Regions from separate parts of the Arthrobacter gyeryongensis genome, predicted to be linked through region 1. Evidence: riboswitches for the same ligand, from Rfam matches in the RefSeq annotation. Region 1 holds a riboswitch; each other region holds the start of a gene.
What was found. A riboswitch is a leader RNA that binds a small molecule or an ion and turns the genes downstream of it on or off. The one in region 1 is predicted to bind S-adenosylmethionine.
Positions count from the first base shown of each region.

Region 2: another riboswitch for S-adenosylmethionine. It lies ahead of ABEA18_RS06465 (DUF1737 domain-containing protein); the one in region 1 lies ahead of ABEA18_RS03065 (hypothetical protein).
Region 3: another riboswitch for S-adenosylmethionine. It lies ahead of ABEA18_RS21935 (aminotransferase class V-fold PLP-dependent enzyme); the one in region 1 lies ahead of ABEA18_RS03065 (hypothetical protein).
Region 4: another riboswitch for S-adenosylmethionine. It lies ahead of metX (homoserine O-acetyltransferase MetX); the one in region 1 lies ahead of ABEA18_RS03065 (hypothetical protein).

Region 1 covers NZ_BAABKK010000004.1:127,998-132,610, reverse strand. Annotated here, with positions in the region: gene ABEA18_RS03075 (VIT1/CCC1 transporter family protein) at 1-1,060, opposite strand, end outside; gene ABEA18_RS03070 (hypothetical protein) at 1,326-1,514, shown strand; gene ABEA18_RS03065 (hypothetical protein) at 1,552-1,866, opposite strand; SAM riboswitch class IV at 1,881-2,000, opposite strand; gene ABEA18_RS03060 (sodium:solute symporter family protein) at 2,084-3,616, opposite strand; gene ABEA18_RS03055 (helix-turn-helix domain-containing protein) at 3,920-4,495, shown strand.
Region 2 covers NZ_BAABKK010000009.1:117,195-121,807, forward strand. Annotated here, with positions in the region: gene ABEA18_RS06440 (hypothetical protein) at 1-66, shown strand, start outside; gene ABEA18_RS06445 (hypothetical protein) at 90-647, opposite strand; gene ABEA18_RS06450 (ornithine cyclodeaminase) at 792-1,823, opposite strand; gene ABEA18_RS06455 (Lrp/AsnC family transcriptional regulator) at 1,986-2,417, opposite strand; gene ABEA18_RS06460 (hypothetical protein) at 2,473-2,832, shown strand; SAM riboswitch class IV at 2,903-3,015, shown strand; gene ABEA18_RS06465 (DUF1737 domain-containing protein) at 3,026-3,283, shown strand; gene ABEA18_RS06470 (rhodanese-like domain-containing protein) at 3,280-3,690, shown strand; gene ABEA18_RS06475 (O-succinylhomoserine sulfhydrylase) at 3,691-4,613, shown strand, end outside.
Region 3 covers NZ_BAABKK010000034.1:2,114-6,726, forward strand. Annotated here, with positions in the region: gene ABEA18_RS21920 (MFS transporter) at 1-137, shown strand, start outside; gene ABEA18_RS21925 (metal-dependent transcriptional regulator) at 194-907, opposite strand; gene ABEA18_RS21930 (class I SAM-dependent methyltransferase) at 937-1,713, opposite strand; gene ABEA18_RS21935 (aminotransferase class V-fold PLP-dependent enzyme) at 1,764-3,188, opposite strand; SAM riboswitch class IV at 3,224-3,336, opposite strand; gene hisN (histidinol-phosphatase) at 3,498-4,310, opposite strand; gene rsgA (ribosome small subunit-dependent GTPase A) at 4,370-4,613, opposite strand, start outside.
Region 4 covers NZ_BAABKK010000015.1:134,299-138,911, reverse strand. Annotated here, with positions in the region: gene ABEA18_RS12325 (alpha/beta hydrolase) at 1-72, opposite strand, end outside; gene ABEA18_RS12320 (SGNH/GDSL hydrolase family protein) at 148-984, shown strand; gene ABEA18_RS12315 (hypothetical protein) at 1,052-1,444, shown strand; gene metX (homoserine O-acetyltransferase MetX) at 1,446-2,567, opposite strand; SAM riboswitch class IV at 2,581-2,696, opposite strand; gene ABEA18_RS12305 (bifunctional o-acetylhomoserine/o-acetylserine sulfhydrylase) at 2,848-4,164, opposite strand; gene ABEA18_RS12300 (VOC family protein) at 4,411-4,613, shown strand, end outside.

The DNA of each region.
Region 1 (4,613 bases):
CGGTCGACAGAAGCGCGATGCCCACCAGCGTACCGGCCACAGCAAGCGCCGCGAAGCCCGTCATGCCGAAGATGAACGGCAGGATGGGCACGATGGCGCCCGAACCGAAGAAGCAGAAGCTTGAGATCGCGGCGCCCCAGGCGGAGCCTACGGCCTCGTGCTCGTTGACGGTTTCTTCCACTTCGGGGTGCAGCGAGAGGCTGGGATCGCAATCGCAGCTGTAGAGGCCCATGCGTTCGGCGGCCCGGTGTTCGGCAGCTTCGCGGGACATGCCCCGGGCCAGATACACAAGGACCAGCTCATTGTGCTCAATGTCCAGGGCCGGGGCGGCCCTCAGCGTGGCCTGGGTGGGGCGGGTGGCCTTGAGGAGCTCGAGTTGCGAGCGGACCGAGACATACTCGCCGGCACCCATGGACAGTGCGCCCGCCAGCAGGCCGGCGATACCGCTGAACAGGACCACGGTGGCGGGAACGCCGGTGGCCGCCATGCCCATCACGAGGGAAAGGTTGCTGACCAGGCCATCATTGGCGCCGAATACGGCGGCGCGGAACGTGCCTGACAACCTGTTGCGGCCGCGTGTCGCCAGGCCACGGACTACTTCTTCGTGGATCTGTTCGTCAGCCGCCATGGCGCGGGTCGCTGCTGGATCCTTCGCGTAAGGCGAGCGGCCTTCAGCCCGTTGGGCGAGGGCCAACACGAACACCGATCCAAAGTTCCGGGCCAGGAAGCCGAGCATTTGGCTCCGGACCGAGGCCGCCTTCGGCATGCCGGCATGTTCGCCGAGGAGCTTGAGCCAGTGTGCCTCGTGGCGGCCTTCAGCCTCTGCGAGGGCCAAAAGGATTTCGCGTTCCTCGCCGTCTCGGCGCTGCGCCAGTTGGCGGTAAACGGCGGCCTCGGCTCGCTCATCCGCCAAGTACTGCCGCCAGCGCTTGATGTCCGACGACGACGGGGGAGTCTTGGGGGCAGCTACGTCTTGCGATGGACTGCTTGAGTCCTGCGGATTGTGTGAATGCGAGTTGTCTGGATCTGTCGGGTTCTGTGGATCTGCGTGCGGGTGCACCGGGACTCCTGGGTTGCTGGGGCGGGCTTCATCGCCTCATTGCGGCTCCACTCTATCGCCAATTTCCGCGGCTTTTCGGCCGGTAATCCTCACTGGAGAATTTAGGTCAGCCTCAAAAACAGGAGGCTCCCGGGAAGCCTTGACCGCGGCAAGGGGCAGTGCTGGGATGGATGGACAGGGTCCACGAATTGGCGGGGTAGCGCTGGACGGCTGCCTCCTATGCCTGTGCGATGGGCTCAGCGGCACGTCGAACGGAGGTTGCACCATGGACAGCACCGAGACCCACGCCCGCCACCCCGACCGTCCCACGGTCGAGGCCGATCCCGCCTATGACTACAACGAGGACCTGGCGGTGGACGAGGACTGGGAGGACCAATCCGAGGTTCTCGACGACGACGAGCGGCCGGTTGCCCTCGATGCCGACGAACACCGTGATGCTGAAGATATCGAATAGCCCCGGCTCGCTGAACCGACTTGCTAAGCCCCGGTAGCTAAAACGCGCTCAGGATGAAGTGCTTCTGCACGCCTGCCCGGTGCCCGGTTGCCGCCACTGTGAGGGTGAGTTTCCGTGTCGCCGGGAACCAGCGGGCGGGTTGCACCGCTCTCGAAAGTGCTTCGGTGATGAGCCGCGGCTCATGATGCCAATAGCGTTCCAAGTTCCCGTCCACCACGAACGTGATGGAGCCTTGGGACAGGTCGACGCCGGGAATCACCCGGACGAACTCGTCCACCCGCCGGGGCCGGGGCAACAATAGGGTGCCGGACTGGGTGGTGCGGTCGGCGGCGGCGCCGTTTTCGAAAGGCATGGCCTTCTCCCGTGGAGTTGCTCTTGCCCGTTCGGTTGTCTCTGGTCCGAGCCGGGCCGCTTCTTCATCCGAACCACCCGTGAACATGGGGTTGGCGTGTGGCAAGTCGGAGCTTGGCACCACATCTCTTGAAGCTCTTCCTACTGTACATGCGGCAGCGGCACCGCGCCCTCAAGGAGAAGGTGCGGCGCCGCCGTCGTACTTGATTCTGTGAAGTTTAGTGGCTGGCCACCGGGTGGGCTTCCAAGGGGAGTTCCTCCACGGCCGCTCCGGCAACGCGGCGGTCCCATGCCTCGCGGACCGCGGGTTCGGTGGGAGGCGTCAGCAGGGAGACCACAACGTACACCAGCAGCGAGGCTCCGAGGCCCCAGTAGATGGGATCGTTGGCGTAGACGCCGTCTTCGCTGGGGATGATTCCCGTGGCGTAGGCGATCAGCAGGCCCAGCGTCAGTACGGATCCGACCGCCATGGACCAGGCCGCGGCAATACCGGTGCCGCGCTTCCAGACCAGGCCACCCAGGATGGCAACGAGGAGTCCACCCACGAGGATGTCGTAGGCGATGGTCAGGGCCACCACGACGTCTTGCGCCGCCATGGAGATCAACACGGCCACGATGCCCAGGCCAAGGACCCAATACCGGTTGGCCTTGACGTCGTGCTCGGGGTTCTCGGTGTCGTCGGTGTTGATTGTCTTGCCGAACCAGCTGGCCACGAACGGGACTACGTCGGCGCGGGCAACGGTGGCTGCGGCGATGAGGGCACCGGAAGCGGTGGACATCATGGCCGCGACTGCCGCGGCCATGACGAGGCCGCCGATGCCGATCGGCAGGATGTGGGTGGCTACCTCGGCGTAGACAACGTCCTTGCCAAGGGCCTTTACGTCGATATTGGGCAGGGCCACGCGGGCGGCAAGGCCGATCACAGCTCCGGCGACGCCGTACAGGACGCAGTAGATGCCGGCAGTGGCGCCGCCCCAACGGGCCACCTTGGGGGTCTTGGCGGTGAAGACGCGCTGCCAGATGTCCTGGCCGATCAGCAGGCCCAGGGTGTAGACCACGAAGTAGGTGATGATGGTCTGCGCTCCGATGCCGTCCAACTGGAAGAAGCTGGCGTCAACGCGGGCTCGGATGCCGTCGAAGCCGCCTGCAGCGTTGAGGACGAACGGGAGCATGAGGAAGAAGATGCCCACTGTCTTGATGATGAACTGCACCTGGTCGGCGAGGGTGATGGACCACATACCGCCGATCGTGGAGTACACGAGGACGATGGCGCCGCCGACGGCGATGGCAAGCCAGCGCTCCCAGCCGAAAAGGACAACGAAGATGGTGGCGTAAGCGCCAGTGGACGTGGCGCACAGCATGAGGGTGTAGGCCAGCATAACGATGCCGGAGGTTTGCGTGGCGCGCTGGCCGTATCGCAGGCTCAGCATCTGGGAGACCGTGTAGATCTTCAGCCGCTGGATAGTACCGGCGAAAAGCAGGCTCAGGAGGAGCACGCCAGAACCGATCGCGACCACCAGCCACATGCCGGAGACGCCGAACTTGTAGCCGAGACCGACGCCGCCAACCGTCGATGCGCCCCCAAGGACGACTGCGGCCATGGTGCCGGTGTAGAGCATCGGACCGAGGCGGCGTCCTGCCACCAGGAAGTCGCTGTTGTTCTTGGTGCGCGACTTGCCCCACCAGCCGAAGGCCAGCATGGCGAGCAAATACACCACCACGATCGCAATATTGATGAACGAAGAGTCCACGGTTGGCTCCTGAAAGTGATGCGCAGAGCTCTGGGGGAATCCGACGCCGGTCCGCGGGGGTTCGTGCGGGGTTGCGGAAGGTCTCTGCGCTGGTGATTGGGGAGAGTAGCCTGTGATGTGTGCCTCACAAGCAACACTTGTTGCCTATGAGGATACGTAGTGATGCGAGTAACAGTCAAGGCGCTGTCTTGCACAGCGGACTCATCGGCGGCCCCCCGGCTAGCCAAAGGCCCTGCCACGCGGGCGATCCGGCTACTATTGCTGCAATGACAGGGCCGCATAAACGGCCTGAAAGGTTCGTGAATGAAGGCTCTCCCCGTTGAACCGAGCAATGTCCCCGTTGCCATCGGTTCCAGAATCCGTGCCGCCCGCCAATCGCAGCGGCTCACCATCGAGCAGGTTGCCGACGCCACTGGCCTCACCAAGGGGTTCCTGAGCCGTGTGGAGCGTGACCTGACATCGCCGTCGGTCGCTTCCCTTGTGACCCTTTGCCAAGTTCTTTCAGTGTCCATTGGAGACCTTTTCGCCGCACCGGAGACGCACCTGACCCGGCGCGACGACGGGCCGCGGATTTCGCTCGGTGGCCAGGGAATCGTGGAGCGGCTGCTGACTGCCCGATCGGAACGGCGGTTGCAGATCCTGCAGGCCTCCATCGAGCCACGCGGCCGCGGAGAAGCCGAGCTTTACGCCGTCGATTGTGACGTCGATGTCCTGCACGTCGTCAAGGGCCGGATCAAATTGATCCTCACCAACGAGGAGTACGAGCTCGAAGAGGGAGACACGCTGTCCTTCCCGGGCCGCGAGCCTCACACCTGGGTCAATCCGACGGACGAGCCCGTCGAGGTGCTCTGGATCCTGGTGCCGGCAGCCAGCCGCTGACACTGGCGCCTTGCCCAACCGCCGTACGAGGCCGACACGCGGCGTGTAACACGCCTGAAATATGACTGACTTCAGGATTTAACCCTTGGGTCTTTGGTGTTACGTGCCTGAAATGAAC
Region 2 (4,613 bases), on a different contig from region 1:
CATCCCGGCCCGCCCCCTCTGCACCGGCCACCTGGGCCCTCGGCGGAACCGGAAGACATTCAATAACGGGCGCCCGCGTACCTGAGGATTCAGCCGCCCGCCGTGATCCTCACCGCAGCGACGCCCCCGCCTGTTGAGGTGGCGGAAGCACCTGAATAATCCCGCATTTCTAGAATCTGGACATTGACCGACCCGGGCTGCAGCTGAACAACTCGCGAGTAGGAAGTAGCGCAATCGATCGTCTGATCCTGCGGGGCAAGGCCGATCCGTGGATCCTGGGCGATGACAAGGTGGACATCCGAGGCGCCAACACAGGCTGCGGTCAGAGTATACGAGCCCGCGTCCTCGATCCTTGCACTCTTACCAACCCCGCTACCGGCGCCGCCCACCGTGCCGGAATCCTCCAGGATCACCGCGCCGGAGGCGGCCCCGAGAAGCTTCCTGGCTGTAACGAGATTGCTGGCTTCGAGCGCCACCGTTGCCTGGTCCTTGGTGGGCAACGGTGCCCGCGGAGGGGAACTCCGAGTGGTGCCGGCAGCCGGCCGAGGATCGCCGGCGTCGGTATATTGACAGCCGGACAAACCGGCCGCGAGCAGCAGCCCTGCCAGCAATAGCGCTACGGTTCTGGTTCCCCCATGACCCACCATGAATCCGAGTGTAGCGGGCCGCGTAATTTAGCTTGGCGACCCTATTGTGCCGCCATGGCCTCAGTAGTTAACTAGTTGCGCCGGGCAAGCTGGATAAACGTCTGGTGCGCCGGTTCTGGGGCCGACGCACCAGACTTCCCCTTCTCAGGATCCGATGGGAGAAAGTGCCCGCACCAGACCGAAGAGGTCCTTGGGGTCATCGGGGTTCGCGACGAGGTCGATCTCCTCGAAAAATTCCGAACCCTCAACGGCATCGCGCAGATACCGCAAGGCGGAGAAGTCCTCGATCGCGAAGCCCACGGAATCGAAAATCGTGATCTGGTCCGTGGAGGTGCGGCCCGGCGCGTGCCCGCACAGGACCTGCCAGAATTCCGTGACGGGAAATTCGGCGGACATTTGTTGGATCTCGCCTTCAATCCGCGTCTGGGGATCGTATTCCACGAAGACATCGCCGACGCCAAGGATGGCAGCGTCGAGTTCGGTCTTCCCTGGGCAATCGCCACCGATCGCGTTGATGTGAACACCGGGCGAGACCTGGGCAACCGTCAGGATGGTGGCATTGGCCTTGTCCGCCGTGCACGTGGTGACGACGTCGGCGCCCTCCACTGCGTGGGCGGCCGAGTCTGCGATGGTGATGTCGAAGCCGAGGGGAGCCATGTTCCGGACGAATTTCTCCATCGCAGCCGGATCCGTGTCCCAGATCCTGACACTGTTAATACCCAGGGCCGCCCGGAAGGCCAGGGCCTGAAACTCCGATTGGGTTCCGGTCCCGATCATCGCCATGATGCGGGAATCGGGGCGCGCGAGTTTCTTCGCGACCATCCCCGACGTAGCCGCCGTTCGCAGCGCCGTCAGCACTGTCATTTCCGCAAGGAACGTCGGATAACCGTTATGGACGTCGGACAGGACACCGAAAGCTGTCACGGTCTGGAAGCCACGCGCTGGATTCGAAGGGTGTCCATTTACATACTTGAAGCCGTATGTTTCCTGGTCGCTGGTGGGCATCAGCTCGATGACCCCAAACGGCGTGTGACTTGCCACCCTCGGAGTCTTGTCAAAGGATTCCCACCGCCGGAAGTCGTCTTCCAAGTATTGAATCATCTCCGAGATGATGGTCTCCGGGCCTCGCCCGGCCGTCCAACGAACCATATTGCGGACATCGACAAAGCGCGTCATGTGCGCTCCTTTCCCTCATAAGCACTGTTGCTACGAGGCTACGGAGCGGCGATATGCATCCACAATTGCCAAAGTACGTACTTTTCATTGAAAAGCTGCGCAAAATGACGAACACATCTCTACACAATGCTCATTGGATACTGGCGTGCTTCAAGCGGTCGACTACCGCAGGACGGAACTGAGCAACAAACTTGTCTCGCTATTGACGATCCCTTCGATGCCGCGGATCCGGCCCAACACCTGGTCAAAGTCACTAAGGCTTTCTGTGCGCAGCTCGGCCACAAGATCCCAACCGCCATTTGTGGTGTGCAGTGCCCAAATCTCCGGAAGTCCCCTGAGTTGGCGAATGACTTTGTCAGCCGATCTTCCTTCCACGGCAATGAGCGCAATGGCGCGAATGGCAAGTGGATCGACCTCGTCGCGCACCCTCGCGGTGAAACCAACGATGGTTCCCGAGGAAACTAGCCGCTCGAGCCGGCTATTCACAGTGGCCCTGGCGACGCCCAGCTTACGCGCGAGGCTCGCCACGGACGCCCTGCCGTCCTCCCGGAGGGCGGAGAGGAGCTGACGGTCAAGGTCGGTGAGTGCTGCCATAAAGATAAACGTATCGCCCATTCCCCAAGCGGGCCTGAGTCCGTAGGGTATCGACATGAGCATCTACATCAGCCCCGACTCTGCTGCATGGTCGCTGACGGCCATGGCGACTGGTGCGTCAGCGGGATCAATCGATGATGCAAACGGCATGTCCAACTTGGTGAAGGAAATCTACGAGACAGAAGGTTTCGAAGCCCTGTCGGGTGTGGTTTTTGCCTTGGCTCATCACAACAGCCTCTCGCTGCACGCGCTCGCCACGGCCACCGGGATATCCGTGCACGAGTTGCTGGAAATCCGGAAGCACCAAGGTTCCACTTTCCATCACTTCCCTACGGGAGTGGCGTCGCGGTTTGACGCCATTCCACCCCGGATCCAGGCAAGCCTTGAACCGCTGCCGAATGAAACCGACGCCTAGGACCCCCGGTTACGGAACATGACGACGGCCGGTGATGCAGGCCGCCGTCGTGGATGTTATTTTCTTCTTGAGTAATGAGCACCAGCGCGAAGCCCTGACTTGCTGGTCGGCAACCCTCTCTCCGGCGGGGTGCCTCAGGTGACTACTCGGCGTATCGACACTTTCGAACTGCAAGCGTGACTGAGGAGCACCAATGCCTGAACCCACCGAAGAAAAACTCTCGTACCGTCTCATCACGGGCCCTGACACGAAGGATTTCTGCGAGCGGATCTCCACCGCCCTCGCGGAGGGATACGTGTTGCACGGCAGCCCGGCCGCGACCTTCAATGGCACGGACGTGATTGTGGCCCAGGCCATCGTCCTGCCCGCCGCGATCGCGAGCGCAGATGCAGCAGTTGCCAACGCGGTAGACCAGCTCGATGAAGAGTTCGACGGCGAGGGGCACGCATGAGCTACGCAGGCGACCTCAGCCCGCACGATGCCTGGGCCAAGCTGGAACAAGGCGCCATCCTGGTGGACGTCCGCACCGAAGGAGAGTGGGCACACATCGGGATCCCTGACACAAAGGCGACGGAAAACGATCCCTTGTTCATCCAGTGGAACTTGGCCGGCGGCATTCCCAACACCCGTTTCATCGAAGAGCTGACGCAGCAGGCTCCGGAGGCGGACGGCACCGAACTGGTCTTCCTCTGCCGCTCCGGACAGCGTTCCATCGCCGCCGCGATCGCCGCAACACAGGCCGGCTACACCGCCTACAACGTCCTGGAGGGCTTCGAGGGCGAACCGGACCGCTACGGCGAGCGAACCGTGAACGGTTGGAAAAACCGTGGACTTCCGACGAATCTGGGGAACATCTAAGTGACTTTCAATCCTGACGCCGCCGGCTGGAGCCCTGACACCCAGGCAGTCCGCGGCGGTCTTGACCGCACCAACTTCCAAGAAACGTCCGAGGCCGTCTTCCTGAACTCCGGCTTCGTCTATGAGTCGGCCGCAGCCGCAGAGCGCGCATTCACGGGCGAGGACGAGCGCTTCGTCTACTCCCGTTACGGCAACCCCTCCGTGGCCACTTTCCAGGAGCGACTCCGCCTGCTCGAAGGCACCGAAGCGTGCTTCGCGACGGCGTCGGGCATGTCCGCTGTCTTCACAGCCCTCGGTGCGTTGCTGGCCGCCGGCGACCGCGTGGTTGCCGCCCGCTCGCTCTTCGGTTCCTGCTTCGTGATCCTCAACGAGATCCTGCCCCGCTGGGGCGTCGAGACCGTCTTCGTGGACGGCCCGGACCTGGACCAGTGGCGTGCCGCATTGTCCGAGCCGACAACGGCAGTGTTCTTCGAGTCGCCGTCGAACCCCATGCAGGAAATCGTGGACATTGCAGCAGTTAGCGAACTAGCCCACGCGGCGGGCGCTACCGTCGTCGTCGACAACGTCTTCGCCACTCCCCTGCTGCAGCGCTGCGGCGATCTCGGCGCGGACGTGATTGTCTACTCGGGCACCAAGCACATCGATGGCCAAGGCCGGGTCCTGGGCGGAGCAATCCTGGGCGCCAAGGAATTCATCGACGGTCCCGTCAAGCAGCTCATGCGGCACACCGGGCCGTCGCTTTCCGCGTTCAACGCCTGGGTCCTGACCAAGGGCCTGGAAACGATGGCGCTGCGCGTCAACCACTCCTCGGCGTCTGCGTTGCGGATCGCCGAATGGCTTGAGGATCAGCCGGCCATCAGCTGGGTCAAGTACCCCCTGCTGAAGTCGCACCCGCAATACGAGCTCGCGGCGAAGCAAATGAA
Region 3 (4,613 bases), on a different contig from region 1:
TCACGGCCGTGCTGTTCTTCCTCGGCGCGGTGGCATCCGCCGTCGGGATCCGGAACCCGGTCTTGGGCGTCGCGGTGGTGGACTCTCCGGAAGGTCAAGCGCCCGACGACGGCGGGACGGCTGCCCGGCGCGCCTGAACAGCCCTTTCTAAGACGCGCTTTCCAAGACTCCGGCTTTCCAGGACACAGTTTCGTCAGCGTTCCGCGAGTACGCAGCCTTCGTGGACGGCGTCCGTGGCCACCCAGAGCGCCGACGCGACCTCATCGGCGAGATCGTAGTCGCGGCTGCCCGGACCTTTTCCGATCCGGACCACGAGCGCACCGCCGAACGGTTTGCGGCCAATCACCTCGATGCTGGCATCGAGGTCGATTTCCTCGGCAGACAGGTACCGCAGCAGCTCCGGGTTTTCGTCGCTGATCCGGGTGATCTTCCCGGAATGGCCGTCGTCGAGCTCGATCATCCGGTGCGCATGCGGCAGGCTCACCGAACCGTCCGCAGCGGGGATGGGGTCACCGTGGGGATCGCGTCCGGGGTTGCCCAGCTTGGCGGCCATGCGATCGATGAAGGTGTCCGAGACGGCGTGCTCGAGCATCTCGGCCTCGTCGTGGACTTCATCCCAGCTGTAGCCCAACTCCCTCACGAGGTAGGTCTCGATCAGGCGGTGCCGGCGGACCATGCCCAGGGCAAGCTGCATTCCCTGGGGGGTCAAAGTAATGGCGCTGTAGGGCTGATGGTCAACCAGGCCTTGGTCCTTGAGCTTGCGGACCATCTCCGAGACGGAGGAATTGGCGACACCGAGCCGCTGCGCGAGCTGTGAGGACGTGATGGGTTTGTCCTGCCACTCCGTAAAGGAGTAGATGACCTTGACGTAGTCCTCGATCGAGGAGGAGGGCGCACTGGTCTTCACGGTTCCAAGCCTATCGTGAACCGGCGGCATCAGACTTTCCGCGCCCGCCAGCTCAGCGTGAGATAGGGCAACGGGATGACCTCGCCCTCGGCATGGCCCAGATGTTCGAAGAGGTACCACCGGAGGTTGCCCATGACCTTGGCCCGGGTGGCGTCGTCCGCCCTCAGGTAGTAGCTGCGCGACTTCACGAGTTCGAGGATGTCCGCCGGCGTCACCGGATCCTCCCAACGCGTCACGTGGCTTTCGAGGCCGGCGAACTCCGGGCCCACCACAGGCCGGAAGTCCGGTTTGTGGACGTCGCCGGCATGCATGATGCGGGACAAGCGATGGACCCAGGGCACTGACGTGTCCAGTTGGTTCCAGATCAAGCCGATGACGCCCTGGGGCCGAAGGATCCGGGCGATCTCGGTGCTGGCGGCGAAGGGATCGCACCAGTGCCAGGCCTGGGCAGCGCTGACGACGTCGAATGCTGAGTCCGCCAGTCCAGTTGCCTCGGCCGTACCCTCCAGGGCGATAACGTGTGGATACGTTTTGCGCAGTTGCGTGAGCATGTCCGTGGAGGGGTCCACCGCGGACACCGCCAGCCCACGCTCGACCAGAAGATCGGTGAACTTTCCGGTGCCGGCGCCGATGTCTGCCGCGTCCCGCGCGCCCTCCGGTAGCAGCCAGTCAGCCGAGTCCGCAGGGTAGCCGGGCCGCACACGGTCATAGTGTTCCCCGCCGTCCTGGAAACTCCGGCCGAGCTCAAGGCGCCGTTCCTCATAGAGCTTGGGGCCGGCTGACGTGCCTTTGGGTCGCGGGGCCACGCAGGAACTCCTTCGTAGGACAGGAAAAATACCCTACGAATCTACCGCAATCAGTCGGTGCTGCAGGGAGCGGCTCCCGCGGTCCCGGGAGTGTTGGGAGCCCACTCCGGGTAGCTGCGGTGGTCGTTCGCCGGCACCCAGCGGCCGGCATCCACCACGTAGTCCCAGCCGAGGCCGTTGCTCTTGAGCGCCTGGATGCCCGCAATGAGCCGGGTGGCGTCTTCCAAGCGCGAGCCCACGCCGAAACTGGCTCGAAGTGATCCGGAGGGTAGACCGAGGCGCTTGAGGAGCGGGTGGGCGCAAAAGCGTCCGTCGCGCAGGCCAATGCCGTGCTCGGCCGCAAGATAGGCAGCCACAAGTCCGGCGTCGTAGCCCTGGAGCGAGAAGTTCACGACGCCGATGGTGTCCTGGGGATCCGTGTCGCTGAAGATCTGGTGCACGGTCACGCCGTCGATTTGCTTGAGGCCCTCGACCAGATGTGATCGGATGGCTGCCTCGTGGGCGTGCCATTCATCGTGGTCGAGGCTGGCGATGACCTGCGTGGCCCGGGCGAGTGTGGCCGCGCCGAGTACGTTCGGCGAGCCGCCTTCGTGCCTGGCCGGTCCTGTGGCCCAGCTGACGGAATCGAGGCGCGCTTCGCGGACGGCGCCGCCTCCGGCCAGGTGCGGTGTGCCGGCGTCGAGCCAGTCGGGACGGCCCACCAGGACACCTGCGCCGAACGGTGCATAAAGCTTGTGCCCCGAGAAAACCAAGTAGTCGACATCCGCTGCGGCGATGTCGATTCTGCGGTGCGGGGCGAGTTGCGCCGCGTCCACCACAATCCGCGCCCCGAATTCGTGGGCCAAGGCAGCGAGTTCCTTGATGGGCAGGATTTCGCCGGTCACGTTTGACGCGCCGGTGACAGCCAGAAGGCTGACGCCGCCGTGGGAGAGCGCTGTGCGGACATTGGCGACGGTCTCGGACAACGTTCCCGCGGCAACGATGCTGCGGTGGGGGACACTTTGCCACGGGAGGAGGTTGGCGTGGTGCTCGATGTCCAGGTAAAGGACTTCGCCAATTTGTCGACCGTCCTCAACCGGCAGGCAGCCGGCCAGTAGATTGAGGGAATCGGTGGTGTTGCGCGTGAAAATGACCGAATCGTCCGGCCGCCCGCCAACGAAGTCACGGACGATGTTGCGGGCGTTTTCATAGACCGAGGTGCTGATTTGGGAAGCATAGCCTGCGCCGCGGTGGACGCTCGCGTAGTACGGCAGGATCTCGTTGAGGTATGCGGAAACCACCGTCAGGGCAGGTGCGGAAGCGCCGTAGTCAAGGTTGGCGTAGCGGATGTGGCCGCCCTGGATCAAGGGTGCCTGCAACTCCGCGCCGGTGACCGCGGCGAGTGGACGCGATGCCCGGGGGAGGGTTTCACCGCGGTGCTGCGCAGATTCGTTGTTCAGCGAAAGAGCCGCGGAAGTAAATGTGGCTGTGCTCATGGGACCTCACTCAAGAGGGACCCCTGCGTGCAGGGGGTCCGCGCTTGCCGCATCCGTTCCGGACCGGCCGGGTCGTCACCCGGGGCACCCCGCCGCGATGGAGGGTTGCCGGCCAGCAAACCGGGGTTTCGCGCTGGCACTCGTGACCTGTAAAGAGCGTAGGACACCGGCAAGGCTCATTCCAATGTGACCGGCGATTGTTAAGCGGATTATTACACCGCGGGAAAAAGGTGCCTTCTGCCGAAGAAAAAACAGCGGACACCCCCAAAAGGGGGCGTCCGCCGTCGTTTATTCAGTGGAGAGACTGGACTAGAGGAGGTCGTCGAGCTCGGGGTTGAGCCTCTTGAGGACCTCGGAGTGCAGGATCGAGTTGGTGGCGACGGCGTTTCCGCCGAAGGGACCATCCGCACCGTCCAAGGACGTGAAGCGCCCGCCGGCTTCCGTCACGATCGGCACCAAAGCCGCCATGTCGTAGACCTGGAGTTCCGGTTCGGCGGCGATGTCCACGGCGCCCTCGGCCACGAGGCAATACGACCAGAAATCGCCGTACGCACGGCTGCGCCAGACATCGTTCTCGAGGCCCAGGAAGTTGTCCAGTTTATCGTGCTGCTTCCATTCGGAAAGCTCGGAGTAGGAAAGCGAGGCGTCTTCGAGCCGCGACACGTTGGAAACCTTCAACCGGGTGGCTGCGGCGAGCGACCGGCCCATGTAGGCGCCCGAGCCCTTGGCCGCCCACCAACGCTTGCCGAGCGCCGGAGCGCTCACGAGTCCCACTACCACCTCACCCTCGTCCACGAGGGCGATCAGCGTAGCCCAGACGGGTACGCCACGCACGAAGTTCTTGGTCCCGTCAATGGGGTCGATGATCCAACGCCTCGAGCCGTGGCCCGTGCTGCCGAATTCTTCCCCGAGGACGGCGTCGCGGGGGCGGGAGCGGGAGAGCTGCCCGCGGATTGCTTCCTCGGCTGCTTTGTCGGCATCGGTGACGGGGCTCAGGTCGGGTTTGGTCTCGACCTGGAGGTCCAGTGCCTTGAACCGCTCCATTGTCAGGGAATCGACGGAGTCGGCCAGGACGTGTGCCAGCCGCAGGTCGTCGTTGTAGCTCGAATCGGGTTGGGTCATGGTTCCAAACTACCGTCTATTCGCCGGTGAGCCGGGGAGGTAGGACGGCAGGCGCGCAGTTAGTTGACCGTACCCAATTCCTTGGTCTCCTGGGCTTCCATGCGCGGGTCCGCGCCGAGGAGCCGGCGCAACGACGCCAAGCGGGCCGGACCTGCCTCGCCGGCGTGGCCGTCGGCCACCCAGGGATCCAGTCCGCATCGAACCGCGGAGGCATCGTGCTTGCAGCCTCGCTCGCACATCTCCGTTCCGGGTTCCAGATCCGGGAAGGCATGCAGGATGCGGTCCGGGTTCACGTGGGCGAGG
Region 4 (4,613 bases), on a different contig from region 1:
CTTGCCAGCCCGTTCCTCCTCTTCGTGGGACCACAAAACGACCGGGGCGGGAAAGGCGGAAGCTTGACTCATGGGACTATTCTTGCAGTTACCCATGAGTAACAAGCTACGGGCGCGTAGCGTTGCAGCGAGAGGCAGGATATCGACGTGAGTGACACTGATTCCACGGTGGGGCCAAAGCCGGACGAACGGATTCATCCGTGGACCCGCTACGTGGCATTGGGTGATTCCTTTACCGAAGGCATCGGCGACCCTGAGCCCAACAATCCCGGGGGACATCGCGGCTGGGCCGACCGCGTAGCCGAGGAACTGAGCCGGGGGCACCGGGATTTCGCCTACGCCAACCTGGCCATCCGCGGGCGGCTGCTCCAGCAGATCCTCGACGGACAACTTGGCCCGTGCATGGACCTCAAGCCGGACCTCGTGAGCATCTCCGCAGGCGGCAACGACCTCATCCGCCCCGGCGGCGATCCCGACACCCTGGCCGAGAAACTCGATGCCGCCGTACAGACCCTGGGCTCCGAAGGCGCCACCGTGGTTCTCTTCAACGGCCCGGACACCGTGTCCTCAGTACTCGGCCGGATCCGCGGCAAGGTGGCCATCTACAACGAAAACCTCCGCACGGTCGCCGCCCGCCACGATGCCGTGATCGCTGATATGTGGTCCCTTCGCCAACTCTCCAACTCCCAGATGTGGGACGAAGACCGCCTGCATTTCTCTCCGCTCGGCCACCACACCATCGCCGCGATGGTCCTCGACTCACTCAATGTGCCGCACAACCTCGAGCCGCTGTTCCCCAAGCCGCTCCCCCAGCGCAGTTGGCGCGAAGCCCGCTCGGGCGACCTCGTATGGGCACGTGAGTATTTTGTCCCCTGGGTCATCCGCCGGATCCGGCACCAGTCCTCCGGCGACGGCATCCTGCCGAAACGCCCGACGCCGGGACCCGTCTTCGGCCCTGCCGACACCTTCCTGCCCCGGAGTTGAGCGGGAACCACAGGGCGGGTCACAGGGAGCGGGGCTAAGCTGGTGAAAGACCTAGGAGGCCTCTACCGTGAACAATTTGATCTTCTGGATCATCGTCTGCTCTTGGCTGATTCCGATGGGGATCCGCATGTACAACCGATCGCGCCAACGCAGGCTCCGGGACTTCCCTCCGCAGAATTACCCCGCTCAGCCCTATCCTCCACGGAACTACCCCGTCGGATACCCGGAGCTGCCCCCGGTAATCTTCCCGGCTGAGCCGCAACCCCCGGTGGCGACGCCCGTACCGCAGGCCGCTCCGCCGTCGTCGGCTGCTCCGCAAGCGAACAGCGCGACCCAGCCGAACAGCGCGCCCCAAGGCTACCGGGCACGGAAACTGGCCGAACTGGACCAGGAGTACAGCGACGGGAAAATCGCCATGGAGGATTACATGAAGCTCCGCCAGGAGATCATGAACGGCTGATTCAGCCGAAGAAGGCTTCGCGCAGCTGGGGGCCGAGCTGGCCGATCTCGGTGAGGAAACCGTCGTGCCCGATCGGCGCCTCGATCACATGAACGGGGACTCCTCCGGGCAAGGCCTTGGCCAGCTCGTGCGATTGTTCCGGGAAGTAGAGCCGGTCCGAGTCCACCGAGGCAACGAAGAACTTCGCTGTAGCCACGGACAGCGCATCCTCCAATGAGCCGCGGCCGCGGGTGATGTCGTGGCTCATGAGGGCCTCGGTGATGGCGATGTAGCTGTTGGCGTCGAAGCGCTGGACCAGCTTGCGTCCCTGGTGGTCCAGGTAGCTTTCCACCTGGTAGCGGCCCCGGTCCCCTAATGCCGCAGCCCGAAGGGGTGCCTCGCCGCCTTGGGCGTTCCGGCCGAAGCGGAAGTCCAGTTCATCCGCTGAACGATAGGTGATGTGGGCGATCCGCCGGGCAAGGGCCAGCCCTGCCTCGGGCGCGGCCTGGCCATAGTAGTCGCCGCCGTTGAAGTCGGCGTCCTGCCGGATGGCGAGCGTCTGGGCCTGCGCGAACGCGATCTGTTCGGCAGTGCTGTACGCCCCGATCGAAATCACGGCGCATCGCTTGACGCGGTCCGGATAGCTGACGGCCCATTCCAGTGCGCGTGCACCGCCCATGGACCCACCTACGACGGTATGCCAGCTGTGGATCCCCAAAGCGTCGGCCAGCCGGGCTTCGGCTACGGTGCTGTCCCGCAGGGTCACGAGCGGGAAGCGGGAGCCCCACGGCTTGCCGTCAGGAGCGCTCGACGACGGCCCGGTGCTGCCGTAACAGCCTCCCACGATGTTGACGGAGACCACGAAGTAGCGATCCGTGTCGATGGTGGCGCCGGGGCCGACGAGTTGCTCCCACCAGCCTTCTTCGTCGCTCTCGCCGCGGGCCACATGGGTGCTGCCTGTCAGGGCGTGTTCCACCAGGACAGCGTTGGAAGCGTCGGCGTTGAGCCGCCCCCATGTTTCGTACGCAAGGAGGACCTCCGGCAGGAAACCTCCGGCCTCGAGTTCGAGCCCGCCCACGGAAACATACTTGACGGTTCCGTCCTGGGTACCGGAAAGGGGTATGGCTGTTGCAGCAATTGTCATTCGTTGACACCTCACATCGCGCTTGCCCGCCGCCAACACAGCGAAGGGCCAGGTCTTCACCCGGGGCACCCCGCCGCGATTGGAGGGTTGCCGGCCAGCAAGCCGGGGCTGTCGCTGGCACTCATGACCTATAGGAAGAGTCTAGGAAAACCGGACCCCTTCTGACGAAGATTATGACACCTTTGTGACACTTGACCGTGTTTTGTTCACGAAGAAGGGACCTAGGAGGCCAGCCGACGAAGATTCCGCCCGCCGGCCTCTTGCACCATCCGGAGCGGTACTAGCTGCCCTTCGCCGCCCGGAATCCTGACTCGAGGTCCGCGAGGATGTCGTCGATGTGCTCGATCCCGACGGACAGCCGTACCAGGCCCGGGGTCACTCCGGCCACGGCCTGCTGTTCGGGGGTCAGCTGGCTGTGTGTCGTGGACGCGGGGTGGATGACCAAGGATCGGACGTCGCCGATGTTTGCCACGTGCGAATGCAGTTCCAGGGCGTCCACGAAGCGTTTGCCGGCGTCGATCCCGCCGCGGATGGTGAAGGACACCACCGCGCCGGTGCCGCGGGGTCCGTACTTCCGCCCGCGTTCGAACCACGGACTGGAAGGCAGCCCCGCGTACGCGACCGATTCGACGTCGTCGCACCCTTCGAGCCATTGCGCCACTTTGGTGGCGTTGTCCACGTGGCGTTCCACCCGCAGGCTGAGGGTTTCGATTCCTTGGGAGATGAGGAAAGCGTTGAACGGGGACACTGCCGAGCCGAGGTCCCGCAGGAGCTGGACCCGGGCCTTGAGGATGTAGGAGAGGTTCGCGCCGAGGGCACCGTCCTTGCCGAGGTCGCGGGCATAGACCAGGCCGTTGTAGCTGGGGTCCGGAGTGTTGAAGTTGGGGAACCGCTCGGGGTCCTTGCCGAAATCGAACTTGCCGGAGTCCACAATGACGCCGGCAATGGCGGATCCGTGCCCTCCAAGGTACTTGGTGGCCGAATGCACCACAATGTCCGCGCCCCACTCGATGGGCCGGATCAGGTAGGGCGTGGCGAGGGTGTTGTCCACGACGAGCGGGACTCCGGCTTCGTGCGCGATGCGGGAGACGCCCTCGATGTCCAAAACGTCCTGGCGGGGGTTGGAGACGACTTCGGCGAAGAACAGCTTGGTGTTCGGCTGCACGGCGTCGCGCCAGTGGTCGAGGTTGTCCGGGTCCTCGACGAAGGTGACCGAGATTCCGAATTTCTTCAGCGTGTGCGCCAGCAGGTTGTAGGTGCCACCGTAGAGGCTCGGGCTGGCGACCAGGTGGTCGCCAGCCTCGGCGACGTTGAGGATAGCGAACGTTTCCGCGGCCTGGCCGGAGCTCAGCAGGAGTGCCGCGAGTCCACCCTCCAGGCTCGCTATGCGCTGTTCCACCGCATCCTGCGTGGGGTTGCCGATCCGGGTGTAGATGGGTGCCAGCTCGGCCAGCGCAAAGCGGTTGGCCGCGCTTTCCGCGCTGGGAAAGACGAACGAAGTGGTCTGGTAGATGGGAAGTGCCCGGGCGCCGGTGGCGGCGTCCGGCTCCTGGCCGGCGTGGATCTGGCGCGTTTCGAATGACCATCCTTGGGACATGCGGACTCCTGGTTGTCGGGGCTCTTGCCGTGCTTCAACCTGCCGGGTTGAAGTATTCCGCCTGCCGGCGTTCGGTTGCCGCCAGTCTAGGGACGGTGTTGCGGGCTCCGGAAGCTTTGTGACGAACACGGTAGTTTTCGGTCCCGGCGCGTCCTGAAGTGACTCTGAGCTGCCTTTTCGATACATCCCACCTTGGTTAGGCTTGACTTAGCTGAGAGCTCCATCACAAAGTGCCAAGATGAAGCCATGCGCATGGATCACGTCTCTTACGCTTGTGAACGAGATGGCCTCTTGGCCACCACCGAGCGAATTTCCGCAGCATTGGGAGTGGACGCAGTCCGGGGCGGAGTGCATCCGCGCTTCGGTACCCGGAACATGATCATCCCCCTTGCTGACCACAAATACCTGGAAGTTGTCGAGGTCCTAGACCACCCGGCATCCGACAAGGC